One region of the Arthrobacter sp. BK1 genome, then DNA from elsewhere that is predicted to be linked to it. Evidence: riboswitches for the same ligand, from Rfam matches in the RefSeq annotation. Region 1 holds a riboswitch; each other region holds the start of a gene.

Region 1 (4,380 bases):
AAATCTGGTCCGGCGTGAACTTGCCGTTGGGCTCACCGGCGGTGTGCCACGGGTGGACATTCCACGGCATGACGCACTCGGGGCGCAGGCCCAGCTTCCACTGGATGCCCAGCATGCGGGTGGTGGCGTCGTCGTCGCCCGCGGTGATGAAGCCGGACGGGTCCGCCTCGCCGATGTTGGAGAAGAGGCTGATGATGCGGCACTGGTCGACGTCGTGCATGGGGTCAACGTAGGGGACCACGGTGTGCGGCTTGACGCTCTGCAGCGAATCGCACAGCTCGTTGACTGCCCCAACATTGGGATCGTAACGGCGGTTCAGGAGCTGTTCACGGAAAGATTCGGGTGCCAGGGCTGTCATGAAGTGCAATGTCTCCTGCGGGGATCGGTGCTGCTGCCAATCCGGAAAATGGGCGCGCGTTGGGCACGGCAAGTCCGGGGTGGTTTGAAATGTGTTGTGGACCGATTCCTGGTCGGTCTCTATCAGTTTAGCAAGCCCCGCAAAATGCAGGGCCCGTCCCGGGCCTTCCCGTGATGGAAGGCACAGGACGGACCCTGCGGCTGGATGGAGAATACCTACCAGAGGCGCTTGGTGGCGCGGCGGGCACCTTCGCCGAGGGCGTCCAGTTTGGCCCAGGCGATCTGCGGGTGGACGCGGCCGCCCAGCCCGCAGTCTGTGGATGCGATCACGTTCTCGCGGCCCACCACCTCGGCGAAACGGACTATCCGGTCCGCCACCAGGTCAGGGTGCTCCACCACGTTGGTGGCGTGTGAGACCACGCCGGGAATGATGACCTTGCCCTCGGGCAGTTTGGTCTCCTGCCAGACCCGCCATTCGTGCTCGTGACGGACGTTGCCGGCCTCGAAGGAGTACGCTCCGGCGTTGACCTGCAGCACGGAGCCGATAATGTCCGCCAAGGGAATGTCGGTGGTGTGCGGACCGTGCCAGGAACCCCAGCAGACGTGGAGGCGGATCTGTTCCTGGGGCAGGTCACGCAGGGCCCAGTTGGTGGCCTCGACCCGCAGCTGGATGAACTTGAGGTAGTCCTCCAGCGTCGGCTCCGGGTTGATCTGGTCCCAGCTTTCCGCCAGGGAAGGATCGTCGAGCTGGACGGTCAGGCCGGCGTCGATGATGGCCTTGTATTCCTCGCGCATCACGTCTGCACAGGCGTAGAGGAGTTCTTCATCGGACCTGTAGTAATCGTTGGCCACGCGTGCACAGGACCCGGGGGACAGGGATGCCACAAAACCCTGGGTGAGGCCGGTGGCGGCCAGCCCCTTCTTCAGGTTGGTGACATCGGAGTTCACCAGATCCTGTCCTGTGTAGGTCAGCGGCCCGGTGATCTTTGGCTGGGAAACGCTCTTGCGGTGCGCCAGGATCCCGGAGGAAGGATCGGTGTAGGCGTCATTGAAAGCCAGGCGGTCGCGGCGGTCAGGGAATGAGGTCAGCACAATGTGTCCCGGGGACGAGCGGTGCACGGTGGCGTCCTTCCACCGGTCCACGTCTGTCGGTTCCAGTCCGCCGAGCCTCGCGAACGAGTAGTTCCACCATGCGCCGTAATCCACCGAAGTGGACATGGTGTGCCCGAATTCTCCGTCGTTGGGGATGTCCACCCCGAGGTCCTTCTGCCGCTGGACGACGTCCACCACCGACGATTCGAGCAGTTCGAGGAATTCCGGGGTGATGCCTTCGGTTTCCTTCGCGGCGTTAGCGGCGATCAGCTCCGGCGTGCGGGGCAAGGAACCTGCGTGGGTGACCTGGATGTGGTCAGTGTTGAGCGACATGGGGAATTTTCCTTTCCATCGGTCCTGGCAGTAGCACCTGTGCCGGCAGGAAAATCCCTGCGCATGCGCGGTTGCTGCGGCGTCAACGATCCAGGTCTCTCGGCCGCTCCGGATGGGTACTCTCACTTAATGGCATCTGCACGGCCCGGGCAAGTCAGGGCCGGATTGTTTCGCGTGTGGGCCCTGCCAGGCCGAACGAGTGGAGAAACTCCGTCATCGGCTAAACTTGGGTGGTAAGAGCCCCGAACTCTTGCGTGGCAGGGCGTCCTAACCGTTCCCGCCAGGCTGTTGCCTTCGGGGCGTTCTCATGAACGGCGCCGTCCTTCGGTGAACCGTCCGGCGTACCGCCGGCGGGTCAGCCCGGAGTACGGCCCGAACGAATGGGGGAGGATCCCATGCCAGCAATCGTGATCGTAGGAGCCCAGTGGGGCGACGAAGGAAAAGGCAAGGCCACAGACCTTTTGGGTGGCCGCGTGGACTACGTCGTTAAGCCCAATGGTGGCAACAATGCCGGGCATACCGTCGTCGTAGGCGGTGAGAAGTATGAGCTCAAGCTCCTTCCGGCCGGCATCCTCAGCCCCAACGCGGTTCCCATCATCGGAAACGGCTGCGTGGTGAACCTGGAGGCTCTGTTCCAGGAAATTGATGGCTTGGAGGCCCGCGGTGCGGACACCTCCAAACTGCGCGTTTCCGCCAACGCCCACCTGGTAGCGCCTTACCACCAGGTCCTGGACAAGGTCACGGAGCGCTTCCTCGGCAGCCGCGCCATCGGCACCACGGGCCGCGGCATCGGCCCGGCATACATGGACAAGGTGGCCCGCCTGGGCATCCGCGTCCAGGACGTCTTTGACGAATCCATCCTCCGCCAGAAGGTGGAAGGCTCGCTGCGCCAGAAGAACGAACTCCTGGTCAAGGTCTACAACCGCCGCGACATCGAGGTGGAGGAGATCGTCAGCTACTTCCTTTCCTTCGCCGAGCGCCTGCGCCCGCTGGTCATCGACAGCACCTTCGTCCTGAACAAGGCGCTGGACGAGGGCAAAGTAGTGCTCATGGAGGGCGGCCAGGCCACGTTCCTGGACGTGGACCACGGGACGTACCCGTTCGTCACCTCGTCCAACCCGACGGCGGGCGGCGCGTCCGTGGGTTCCGGCATCGGCCCCACCCGCATCTCGCGCTCCATCGGCATCATCAAGGCCTACACCACGCGTGTCGGCGCCGGGCCGTTCCCCACGGAACTGTTCGACGAGATGGGCATGTACCTGCAGAAGACCGGCGGTGAGTTCGGCGTCAACACCGGCCGCCCGCGCCGCTGCGGCTGGTACGACGCCGTCCTGGCCCGCCACGCTTCCCGCGTCAACGGCTTCACGGACTACTTCGTCACCAAGCTGGATGTCCTGACCGGCATCGAGCAGATCCCGGTGTGTGTGGCGTACGACGTCGACGGCGTGCGGCACGATGAAATGCCCATGACGCAGACCGAGTTCCACCACGCAGTACCCATTTTCGAGTACTTCGAAGGCTGGACCGAGGACATCACCGGCGCCCGCACCCTGGAGGACCTCCCGGAGAACGCGCGGAACTACGTGCTCGCCCTGGAGAAGCTCTCCGGTACCCGGTTCTCCGCAATCGGCGTTGGCCCCGACCGGGACCAGACCATCGTGGTCAACGACCTCATCAAGGACTAGAAGCAACACCAGTACGACGCCGGCGGGCACCTGGGAGGGTGGCCCGCCGGCGTCGTCGGTTAAAGAAGCGTGCGTGGGCTCCGCTGCCCCGGGCGGCGGTCTTCCGGCGGTGTTACGCAATTTACACAGGGTTAACCCGGCCGGTCTTGTGAGGCCGCCGCTGCGGCGGCCAGACTCTTAAGCACACGCTGAACTGATCAACAGATCGTTCGACCAGACCCGCGGGACCGGACGCAGCAACGCGTTCGGGCAGGCCGGTGGCGAGGACGTCGCCGGAGCTGATCATCCGCAGACCGGAAGGATTTCTCATGGCCGGGATGTTTGAAGTTTTTGTGGACGCCGATTCGTTGTTCAGGTTCAGGCTGATGGGGCCGGACGGAACTGTGATGGCGGTGTCCGAGGCGTTCGCTGACAAGCCCGCGGTGGCGGCAGGGATCGCGGCGGTGCGTGAGTGCGCCGGGACGGGACTGGTCACCGACCTTTCACGCATTTCCCCGTTGCGCGCCGTAGCCCGCCCGCAGCCCGTACCAGAGCCGGTTGCCGTCCAGCCGGCCTGCGACGAGCAGCTGGTACCGGCGAACAGGCTCCGCGCCTTTGCCCATGCCAATTCTCCGCGGCGGCAGGCAGCCACGCCGCGGTGGATCGGAGCAGCGCAGGCCCCCGCCTGAGGCTGAATTCCGGCCTTGCCCAGGCTGAATCCGGCCACCCAAAAGATTTTCAAAGTTTTTTGTGACCGGGCGTAACCCTTTGGCCTGTGTCGGCGATTACCCCTATGAAGCGCCGGTCTGGAACTTGTCCCCCATCATGTTCCAGCCCGGCCTTTTTATTCCCCAGCCGGCTCGTGGGGTGCCGGCAGCACGGTTACCGGAGGGTAAAGTTAGCGGGGCAAACCCCTTCCCCTTTCACCGAAAGC
Region 2 (4,380 bases), 910 kb from region 1:
GGCACTGGCCGCAGCTGGGGACGAAGACCAGCACCACGTGGTCGCCTTCCCTGACGTCCCCGACCCCCTCACCCACCGTTTCGACCCGGCCCACTGCCTCGTGGCCCAGCGCCATCGGCAGCGGCCTCACCCGGGAACCATCAACCACGGACAGGTCCGAATGGCAGAGACTGGAGTAGGTGATGGCCACCCCCAGCTCGCCGGCCCGGGGTGCGGGCCGGTCGAGTTCCTCCACCACCAGGGGCCTGGCTTCCGTGTAGCTGGTGCCCGCAGGAACCGTGGAGTACAGGACGGCTGCTCGCATGCCCGGCCCCTACTTCTTGTTAGCCAGGAGGTCCGCCGTGCCCTGGGCATCAGCGGCATCGACGTCGTGCAGTGAGATGCCCCGGGTTTCCTTGAGGAAGAGCACGGAGACCGCCGTGACAACACATGCAGCCAGCAGGTAGAACGCCACCGGCGTGGAGGAGCCGAAGTTGCTCAGCAGCGCGGTGGCGATGATCGGAGCCAGTGAACCGGCCACGATCGAGGTCACCTGGTAGCCCAGGGAAACGCCTGAGTAGCGCATCCGGGTGGGGAACATTTCCGCCATGATCGACGGCTGGCCGGCGTACATCAGTGCGTGGAAGAGCAGTCCGACGATGATTGCCGCGAGGATGATGAGGTCGTTCGCTGTGTCCATCATGGGGAAGGCGAAGAAACCCCAGGTTCCGCCCAGGATCGCACCGGCCATGTACACCGGCTTCCGGCCGAAGGCATCGGACATCTTTCCGACGAGCGGGATGGCCAGGAAGTGGATGAAGTGCGCGATCAGCAGCAGGAGCAGGATCCGTGAGGTGTCGGTCTCGACGACGATCCTCAGGTAGGTGATGGAGAAGGTGACCACCAGGTAGTAGAGGATGTTTTCGGCGAAGCGCAGGCCCATGGCGGTGAAGACGCCGCGCGGGTAGCGGCGGAAGACTTCGGCTACACCGTAGCCCTTCTTCTCCTCGGTGACTTCCTTGCGGGCCTCCAGGAAGATGGGGGCGTCCTGGACTTTGGTGCGGATGTAGTAGCCGATGATGACGATCACGGCGGAGAGCCAGAACGCCACGCGCCAGCCCCAGCCGAGGAAGGCTTCCTGGGAAAGTGTGGAAGAGAGGGTGAACAGCACACCGGTGGCCAGCAGGTTCCCTACCGGGACTGCGGACTGAGGCCAGCTGGACCAGAAGCCGCGTGACCGGTCAGGGCTGTGTTCGGCAACCAGCAGAACAGCCCCGCCCCATTCACCGCCGACTGCGAAGCCCTGGACAAAGCGCAGGAACACCAGCAGTGCCGGTGCCCAGTAGCCAATCTGGGCGAACGTGGGCAGGCAGCCCATCAGGAACGTGGCGACACCCACCAGGATGATGCTCAGCTGCAGCAGTTGCTTCCGGCCGAATTTGTCACCGAAGTGCCCGAAGACGATTCCGCCGATGGGGCGGGCAACGAAGCCGACGGCGTAGGTGACGAAGGCTGCGATGATCCCGTCCAGCTCTGTCCCCGAGTTGGGGAAGAACATTTTGCCGAACACCAGGGTGGCCGCGGAGGCATAGAGGAAGAATTCATACCACTCCACCACGGTGCCGGCCATGGAGGCTGTAACGACTTTCCTCAGGCCGGAAGCCTTAACGTCGGGTTCGTCTACGCGCCTTGCGGCGGGGTTTTCCATGCTCATGATGAACTCTCCTTCGGCATCACCTTCGACACCACTGGGACCAGCCTTTGGCGGCCGGGCACGACGCGCACCACGGATCGCCGGATCCAAAGAGTATGTTCCGCGGGGGAGATAACATCAACCCCGAAAAATGCAGGTCCTATCTGCAAAAATGCACAGGCCTCCTGGGCCTGGCCGCTCCGTCAGCCGGCTACGTCAGCCGGCGAGGTGCCGGCGGAGCGGTCCGCTGAGCTGGCCGATTTCCGTGAGGAAGCCGTCATGGCCGATAGGAGCCTGGATCACGTGCACGTCCACGTCGCCTGGAAGGGCATCAGCCAACTCACGGGACTGGGACGGGAAGTAGAGCCGGTCGCTGTCCACTGCGGCCACAAAGAACCTGGCGGTGGCACGGCCAAGCGCCTCCTCAAGGGAACCGCGGCCGCGGCTGATGTCGTGACTCATCAAAGCGTCCGTGATGGCGATGTAGCTGTTGGCGTCGAACCGCCGCACGAGTTTCGTGCCCTGGTGGTCGAGGTAGCTTTCCACCTGGTAGCGGCCGCGCGTCCCCAGCGCTTCAGCCTGCAGCGGCGATTCGGCAAGCTGGGCTGACCGTCCGAACCGGCCATGGAATTCAGCGGCCGAACGGTAGGTGATGTGCGCGATGCGCCGTGCCAGTGCCAGTCCGTCCTCGGGGAGCGGGCCACCGTAATAGTCGCCGTCGTTGAAGTTGACGTCCTGGCGGATTGCCAGGGTCTGCGCCTGGGCAAACGCGATCTGTTCGGCGGTGCTTGCTGCGCCGACCGAAATAACGGCACAGCGTTGCACGCGCGCGGGGTAGGTGACCGCCCATTCGAGCGCACGCGCGCCGCCCATGGAGCCGCCCAGCACGGCAAACCAGCTGCCGATGCCCAGCGCATCTGCCAGCCGGGCCTCAGCCGCTGTGGTGTCGCGGAGGGTCACCAGCGGGAAACGGGACCCCCAGGGTTTCCCGTCAGGGGCTTCCGAGGACGGCCCGGTTGAGCCATAGCAGCCGCCCAGGATGTTGATGGAGACCACAAAGAACCGGTCAGTGTCCACCGGTGCGCCGGGTCCGGCGAGCTGTTCCCACCAGCCTTCCTCGTCGCTGTCCCCGCGGGTCACATGGGTGCTTCCGGTCAGGGCGTGCTCGATGAGGACAGCGTTTGAACCATCGGCGTTCAAGGTGCCCCAGGTTTCATAGGCCAGGGTGACATCCGGGAGGTAACCGCCGGCTTCCAGCTGCAGTCCGCCGATGGAGGCATAGCGGACAACCCCGTGTCCGGGGGCCGCTGTTCGGGAAATCGTTATCGTCATGGCAGGACCTTTTCTACGCGCTTGCCCGCCGTCATTTGACCGGCAGGCCAGGTCCTCACCCGGGGCACCCCACCGCGGAGGAGGGTTGCCGGCCAGCAAGCCGGGGCTGTCACTGGCACTCATGACCTGCTTCGAGTGTACGAAATAGCCGGCGCCGGACGCTAAGCCTGTGACAGGTTGTGACTTCCGCGGATATTCACTGCCCGCCGCCTCCTGCCCCGATGGCCGCTTCTGCCGCGCTTTTGGCGGCACGGAAGCCGGCTTCGAGGTCGGCGAGGATGTCATCGATATGCTCGATGCCCACGGACAACCGGACCAGCCCCGGGGCGACCCCGGCAATGGCTTGCTGCTCAGCCGAGAGCTGGCTGTGGGTGGTGGAGGCCGGGTGGATCACCAGGGAACGCACATCGCCGATGTTGGCCACGTGCGAGTGGAGTTCCAGGGCGTCCACGAAGCGTTTTCCGGCCTCGGCTCCCCCGGCGACGGTGAAGGCCACCACGGCTCCGGTCCCCTTGGGCCCGTACTTCAGGCCCCGCTCGTACCAGGGGCTCGAGGGCAGCCCCGCGTAGGCGACGGATTCGACGTCGTCCCTTGCCTCGAGCCACTGCGCCACAGTGTTGGCGTTGGCGACATGCCGCTCCACGCGAAGGCTGAGTGTCTCGATGCCTTGGGCGATCAGGAAGGCATTGAAGGGGGATACTGCCGATCCAAGGTCCCGGAGCAGTTGCACGCGGGCCTTCAGGATGTAGGACAGGTTGGCGCCCAGGGCACCGTCCGCCCCGAGATCCCGGGCGTAGACCAGGCCGTTGTAGGTGGGGTCAGGAGTGTTGAAGCCCGGGAACCGCTCCGGGTCCTTGCCGAAATCGAAATTGCCCGAGTCCACAATCACGCCGGCAATTGCGGCGCCGTGGCCGCCGAGGTATTTGGTGGCGGAGTGCACCACAATGTCCGCGCCCCACTCAATGGGGCGGATCAGGTACGGCGTGGACAGCGTGCTGTCCACGATCAGCGGGACGCCTGCCTCATGCGCCACCGCGGAAATTCCCTCGATGTCGAGTACGTCCTGTCGGGGGTTGGACACCACCTCGCCGAAGAACAGTTTGGTGTTCGGCCGGACAGCCTCCCGCCACTGGTCCAGGTTGTCTGGATCAGCCACGAACGTGACCGAGATGCCGAACTTCTTCAGTGTGTGCGCCAGCAGGTTGTACGTGCCGCCGTACAGGCTGGGGCTCGCAACGATGTGGTCACCGGCTTCGGCAACATTAAGGATGGCAAAGGTTTCGGCGGCCTGTCCCGAGCTCAGCAACAGGGCCGCCAAGCCGCCCTCCAGGCTGGCGATCCGCTGCTCCACGGCGTCCTGGGTGGGGTTGCCGATC
Region 3 (4,380 bases), 910 kb from region 1:
GTGTACGACGTGAGGGAATCGGTCTGGAAAATCGGCGACAGCGAGACCAGGAAGATGCCCAGCAGCACCACCAGGGCCGTGACATAGAGCTTTCCGGCGCGGCGCGCCGTCAGGTCCACTACCGTGCCGAAGTCGTCCTTGACCCGCGGCCCGTAAACCATGCCTACAACCAGCCCGGAGAACAGTACGAAGAGCTCGGCGCCGGAGACAAAGCCCACCGCCTCCTGCGTCAGCAACTGGAAGAGGGACGTCATCCCCAGGTGGTTCACCACCACAAACACGATGGCCAGGCCGCGCAGCAGGTCCACCCGGGAGTCCCGCTTCGAAGGATCGGTGTAGCCCCACGCCCCTACCGCAGCGACTCTGCGGGGGATCTGCCACAGCGCCACGAGCAGAATGAGCAGGGCCGCTCCAACGCTCCAGGCGGCGGCACCGGTCAGGGTATTGGCCTTGGAGTAAGCCTGCCCGGCCTGGACATCGGTGACCGGTCCGGTGACCAGGCCTGAGGCATCGAGCCGGGCCCGCGCTGCTGCCGCCACATCTGGGTTCCCGGTGATGCTCCAGTCGATGCTGGCAACCCCGCTGTCCCGGGTGCTGACCCGCTCGTCCCAGACAACGGCCGCCGTCCTGCTGAAGCGCTCAGACGTGGCCACGTCAAGAGCCTGGTCCCACCAGGCGCCCTTGATCCCGGCTTCCCCGGCGCCGCCGGTGGACGGGCTGTAAAAGGCGGCCGTCTGCAGGAGGAACGGCTTGTCCCGCTGCTCAACGTAGCTTGCGTAGAAGTCCTCGTTTCCGGCGCCGGCCAGCATCCCCGCCAGCTCCCCGGACGCAGGCACGGTGTTGACGGCAGCCTTCCCGGCAGTGTCATCGTGGTAAGCCGAAAGACCCACCCATTCGACGGCGTCGTCCCCGGGATAGTAGGGCGCATACGCGGCGTCCGCGCCGTCCCAGGCGCCGTCGCCGTTGGTGTCCAGCAGGGCGAAGCCCTCGCTGCCGGCGGCAGGGGCGTTGCGGTTCCGTTCGAAAGGGTAGTCCCGCCCAAGGTAGGGCTCCCAGACCATGACCGTGCCGGCGTCGTCCGTTGCCTTGAATTCGGCCGCAACGGCCCGGAAGGCAGAGCGATATGCGGCGGGCTGTTGCCCCCAGTCCACCCAGCTGCCATTCATGTCCGGGGCAAAACGCACCAGCAACTGGCCCTGGAAAACCGACGAAATGCTGGCGACTTCAGCAGCAAAGGCTTGGGCCGCCGCCGCGTCGAGTTGCTCGAGCGGAACGGTGGGTTTGACGGTGAACATGGCATGGGAGCCCACAGCGGCAGCCTGGTCCAGGAACTGCCGGAGGTTGGTCTCTTCTGCGTCGCGGAACGGGATGGAGATGTCGTGGCCGAAGACCGCGGGGGTAGCCCCCAGCCGTTCGGCAAAGGATTCGGCCGAGTCCTGGCCCCATTCGAGGACAGCGCCCAGCAGGGGCTTGCCCTCCTCCGGAGCCGGTTCGGGCCCGGTGGCTGCGGCAGCACCGGCAGGCAGGAGGCTGAACAGGAGGAGCAGCGCCGCGAGGAACGCTGCAGGCAGCGGGCTGCGGAAACCGGGCGCGGCCGACGGCGGCACGCGTCTGAGTACGGTGGCTTTTGGCATGCTGGTGTGGACCCTCCCCCAGGACGGCTTATCAGTGATGGCGGCCAGTGCCCCCAGCGAAGACTCTATCGTCCCGGCAGGTCCGGGCCGCCGGGCGCGTTCCGGCCGGCCGGTTTGTCATGACCGGCCTTAGCCGGCCAGGATCACCAGCGGCACCAGGCGCTCCGCACACGAGACCCGGACCAGGGCCTGAGGCCCGGACGCCACCCTGTTATTGACTCCGGTGTCGTCGCACCAGTCCACGCCGTAGGGGTAGGCCGACACCCCGGCCTGCCCGGCGGCCATTGCTGCCGGAACAGTGAACACGAAAGTGAAGCCGCCGTCGTCGGTCATGGGGGCCAGTTCCTCCAGCACGTTGACGCCGGCAGCGTCCCGGACCGTCACCTGGACCCTGGCGTCCGCACCGTAGCGTGCATCGCACCTGGTGTCCTGCGCGCGGACCGTGACCTCGTCTCCGGGCCGGGCTTCGGCCGGCGAAACGGTATACGTGGGCGGCATGCAGGGCGGCGGACCTGCAAGGTCCCGGCAACCGGCCAGCCCGGCTACTGCCGCCAGGATCGAAGCGCTGCACAGTGCCGCGGCAGTCAACCGCATGCCGGTTCCCTTCGCGCGCGGCGTCCTCGTATCTCCCCCGCTGCTGTCCCCCATGGCCTGATTGTCCCGCCCGGATGCTGGCCGGAGAAGCACGCGCAGGTTACGAAAATCCGGATTGGTTACGGAACATGACGACGGCGGCGGTGCGGCCGGGTGGGCCGGATGTTACGTTTTTGGGGAGTAATGAGAACCGGCGCCAAGCCCTGACTGGCCGGTCGGCAACCCTCCCTTTCGCGGCGGGGTGCCTCAGGTGAATACTCGGCATATCGACCCATTCGAGCTGCAAGCGTGAAAGAAGGAGTTCCGTCGTGTCTGACGCCCCCGCCCCTGAAGAGAAACTGTTGTACCGGCTCATTACGGGACCGGATGACAGGTCCTTCTGTGAACGGATTTCCACCGCCCTGGCCGAAGGGTATGTCCTGCACGGCAGCCCGGCCGCAACGTCCAACGGCGGCAAGGTGATAGTTGCGCAGGCCCTCATCCTCCCGGCAGCCATCGCAAGCGCTGACGCCGCCGTCGCCACCGCTGTGGACGATCTCGATTTCGACGGCGAGGGCCACGCATGAGCTACGCCGGAGACCTCACCCCCCAGGAAGCCTGGGCCAAGCTGGAACAGGGCGCCATTCTGGTGGACGTCCGCACCGAAGGCGAATGGGCACACATCGGCATCCCGGACACCAAAGCCACCGACAACGATCCCCTGTTCATTCAGTGGACGTTCCCGGGCGGGATCCCCAACCCGGATTTCCTCACCGACCTCACCCAACAGGCACCGGAGGACCCAGCCACCGAGCTCGTGTTCCTCTGCCGTTCGGGCCAGCGGTCCATCGCCGCAGCCATCGCCGCGACGCAGGCCGGCTTCACCTCCTTCAATGTCCTGGAGGGTTTCGAAGGCGAGCCGGACCGCTACGGCGAGCGCACCGTCAACGGCTGGAAGAACCGCGGCCTGCCCACCAACCTCGGAAGCAACTAAGTGACCTTCAACAAAGATGCCGCCGGCTGGAGCCCTGACACCCAGGCGGTCCGCGGCGGACTGGACCGTACCAATTTCCAGGAGACCACCGAGCCGGTGTTCCTGAACTCAGGCTTCGTTTACGAATCCGCAGCCGCAGCCGAACGCGCCTTCACCGGTGAGGACGAACGATTCGTCTACTCCCGCTACGGCAACCCCTCCGTGGCCACGTTCCAGGAGCGGCTCCGCCTGCTGGAGGGCACGGAAGCCTGCTTTGCGACGGCGTCGGGCATGTCCGCCGTTTTCACCGCCCTGGGTGCATTGCTGGCAGCCGGGGACCGGGTTGTGGCCGCACGCTCACTGTTCGGCTCCTGCTTTGTGATCCTGAACGAAATCCTGCCGCGCTGGGGCGTGGAGACGGTGTTCGTGGACGGCCCTGACCTGGACCAGTGGCGCGAAGCCCTGTCCGAGCCCACCACGGCCGTCTTCTTCGAATCGCCGTCGAACCCGATGCAGGAGATCGTGGACATCGCAGCGGTGAGCGAACTCGCGCACGCAGCCGGGGCCACCGTGGTGGTCGACAACGTTTTTGCCACTCCCCTGTTGCAGCGCTGCGGCCAGTTCGGCGCGGACGTGATTGTCTACTCCGGCACCAAGCACATCGACGGCCAGGGCAGGGTCCTGGGCGGGGCCATCCTGGGCACCAGGGAATTCATCGACGGCCCGGTCAAGCAACTGATGCGCCACACGGGACCTGCGCTGTCCGCGTTCAACGCCTGGGTGCTCACCAAGGGCCTGGAAACCATGTCGCTCCGGGTGAACCACTCCTCCGCGTCCGCGCTGCGGCTCGCCGAATGGCTTGAACAGCAGCCGGCCGTCAGCTGGGTCAAGTACCCACTGCTGAAGTCGCATCCCCAGTACGAGCTGGCCGCCAGGCAGATGAAGGCCGGCGGCACCGTCCTCACGCTGGAACTTGCGACGACGGGTGGCCGCTCGGGCAAGGACGCCGCCTTTGCGCTGCTGGATGCGCTGCGGATCATCGACATCTCCAACAACCTCGGCGATGCCAAATCCCTGATCACCCACCCGGCCACCACCACCCACCGTGCCATGGGCCCCGAAGGCCGCGGCGCCATCGGGCTCAGCGACGGCGTGGTGCGGCTTTCGGTTGGCCTGGAGGACGTGGACGATCTCATCGGC

Evidence for each region. A riboswitch is a leader RNA that binds a small molecule or an ion and turns the genes downstream of it on or off. The one in region 1 is predicted to bind S-adenosylmethionine.
Region 2: it holds a riboswitch for S-adenosylmethionine, as region 1 does, so the genes downstream of both, metX (homoserine O-acetyltransferase MetX) here and AC1MCA_RS07500 (cobalamin-independent methionine synthase II family protein) in region 1, are expected to answer to the same signal.
Region 3: it holds a riboswitch for S-adenosylmethionine, as region 1 does, so the genes downstream of both, AC1MCA_RS11790 (DUF1737 domain-containing protein) here and AC1MCA_RS07500 (cobalamin-independent methionine synthase II family protein) in region 1, are expected to answer to the same signal.

What each region holds. Positions count from the first base shown of each region.
Region 1 covers NZ_CM155263.1:1,692,529-1,696,908, reverse strand. The annotation lists gene AC1MCA_RS07505 (uracil-DNA glycosylase family protein) at 1-358, opposite strand, end outside; gene AC1MCA_RS07500 (cobalamin-independent methionine synthase II family protein) at 574-1,782, opposite strand; SAM riboswitch class I at 1,795-1,901, opposite strand; gene AC1MCA_RS07495 (adenylosuccinate synthase) at 2,178-3,467, shown strand; gene AC1MCA_RS07490 (YegP family protein) at 3,776-4,135, shown strand.
Region 2 covers NZ_CM155263.1:779,535-783,914, forward strand. The annotation lists gene AC1MCA_RS03530 (zinc-binding dehydrogenase) at 1-304, opposite strand, end outside; gene AC1MCA_RS03535 (MFS transporter) at 314-1,693, opposite strand; gene metX (homoserine O-acetyltransferase MetX) at 1,889-3,004, opposite strand; SAM riboswitch class IV at 3,017-3,131, opposite strand; gene AC1MCA_RS03545 (bifunctional o-acetylhomoserine/o-acetylserine sulfhydrylase) at 3,201-4,380, opposite strand, start outside.
Region 3 covers NZ_CM155263.1:2,600,427-2,604,806, reverse strand. The annotation lists gene opgC (OpgC domain-containing protein) at 1-1,634, opposite strand, end outside; gene AC1MCA_RS11795 (hypothetical protein) at 1,764-2,282, opposite strand; SAM riboswitch class IV at 2,408-2,523, shown strand; gene AC1MCA_RS11790 (DUF1737 domain-containing protein) at 2,537-2,794, shown strand; gene AC1MCA_RS11785 (rhodanese-like domain-containing protein) at 2,791-3,201, shown strand; gene AC1MCA_RS11780 (O-succinylhomoserine sulfhydrylase) at 3,202-4,380, shown strand, end outside.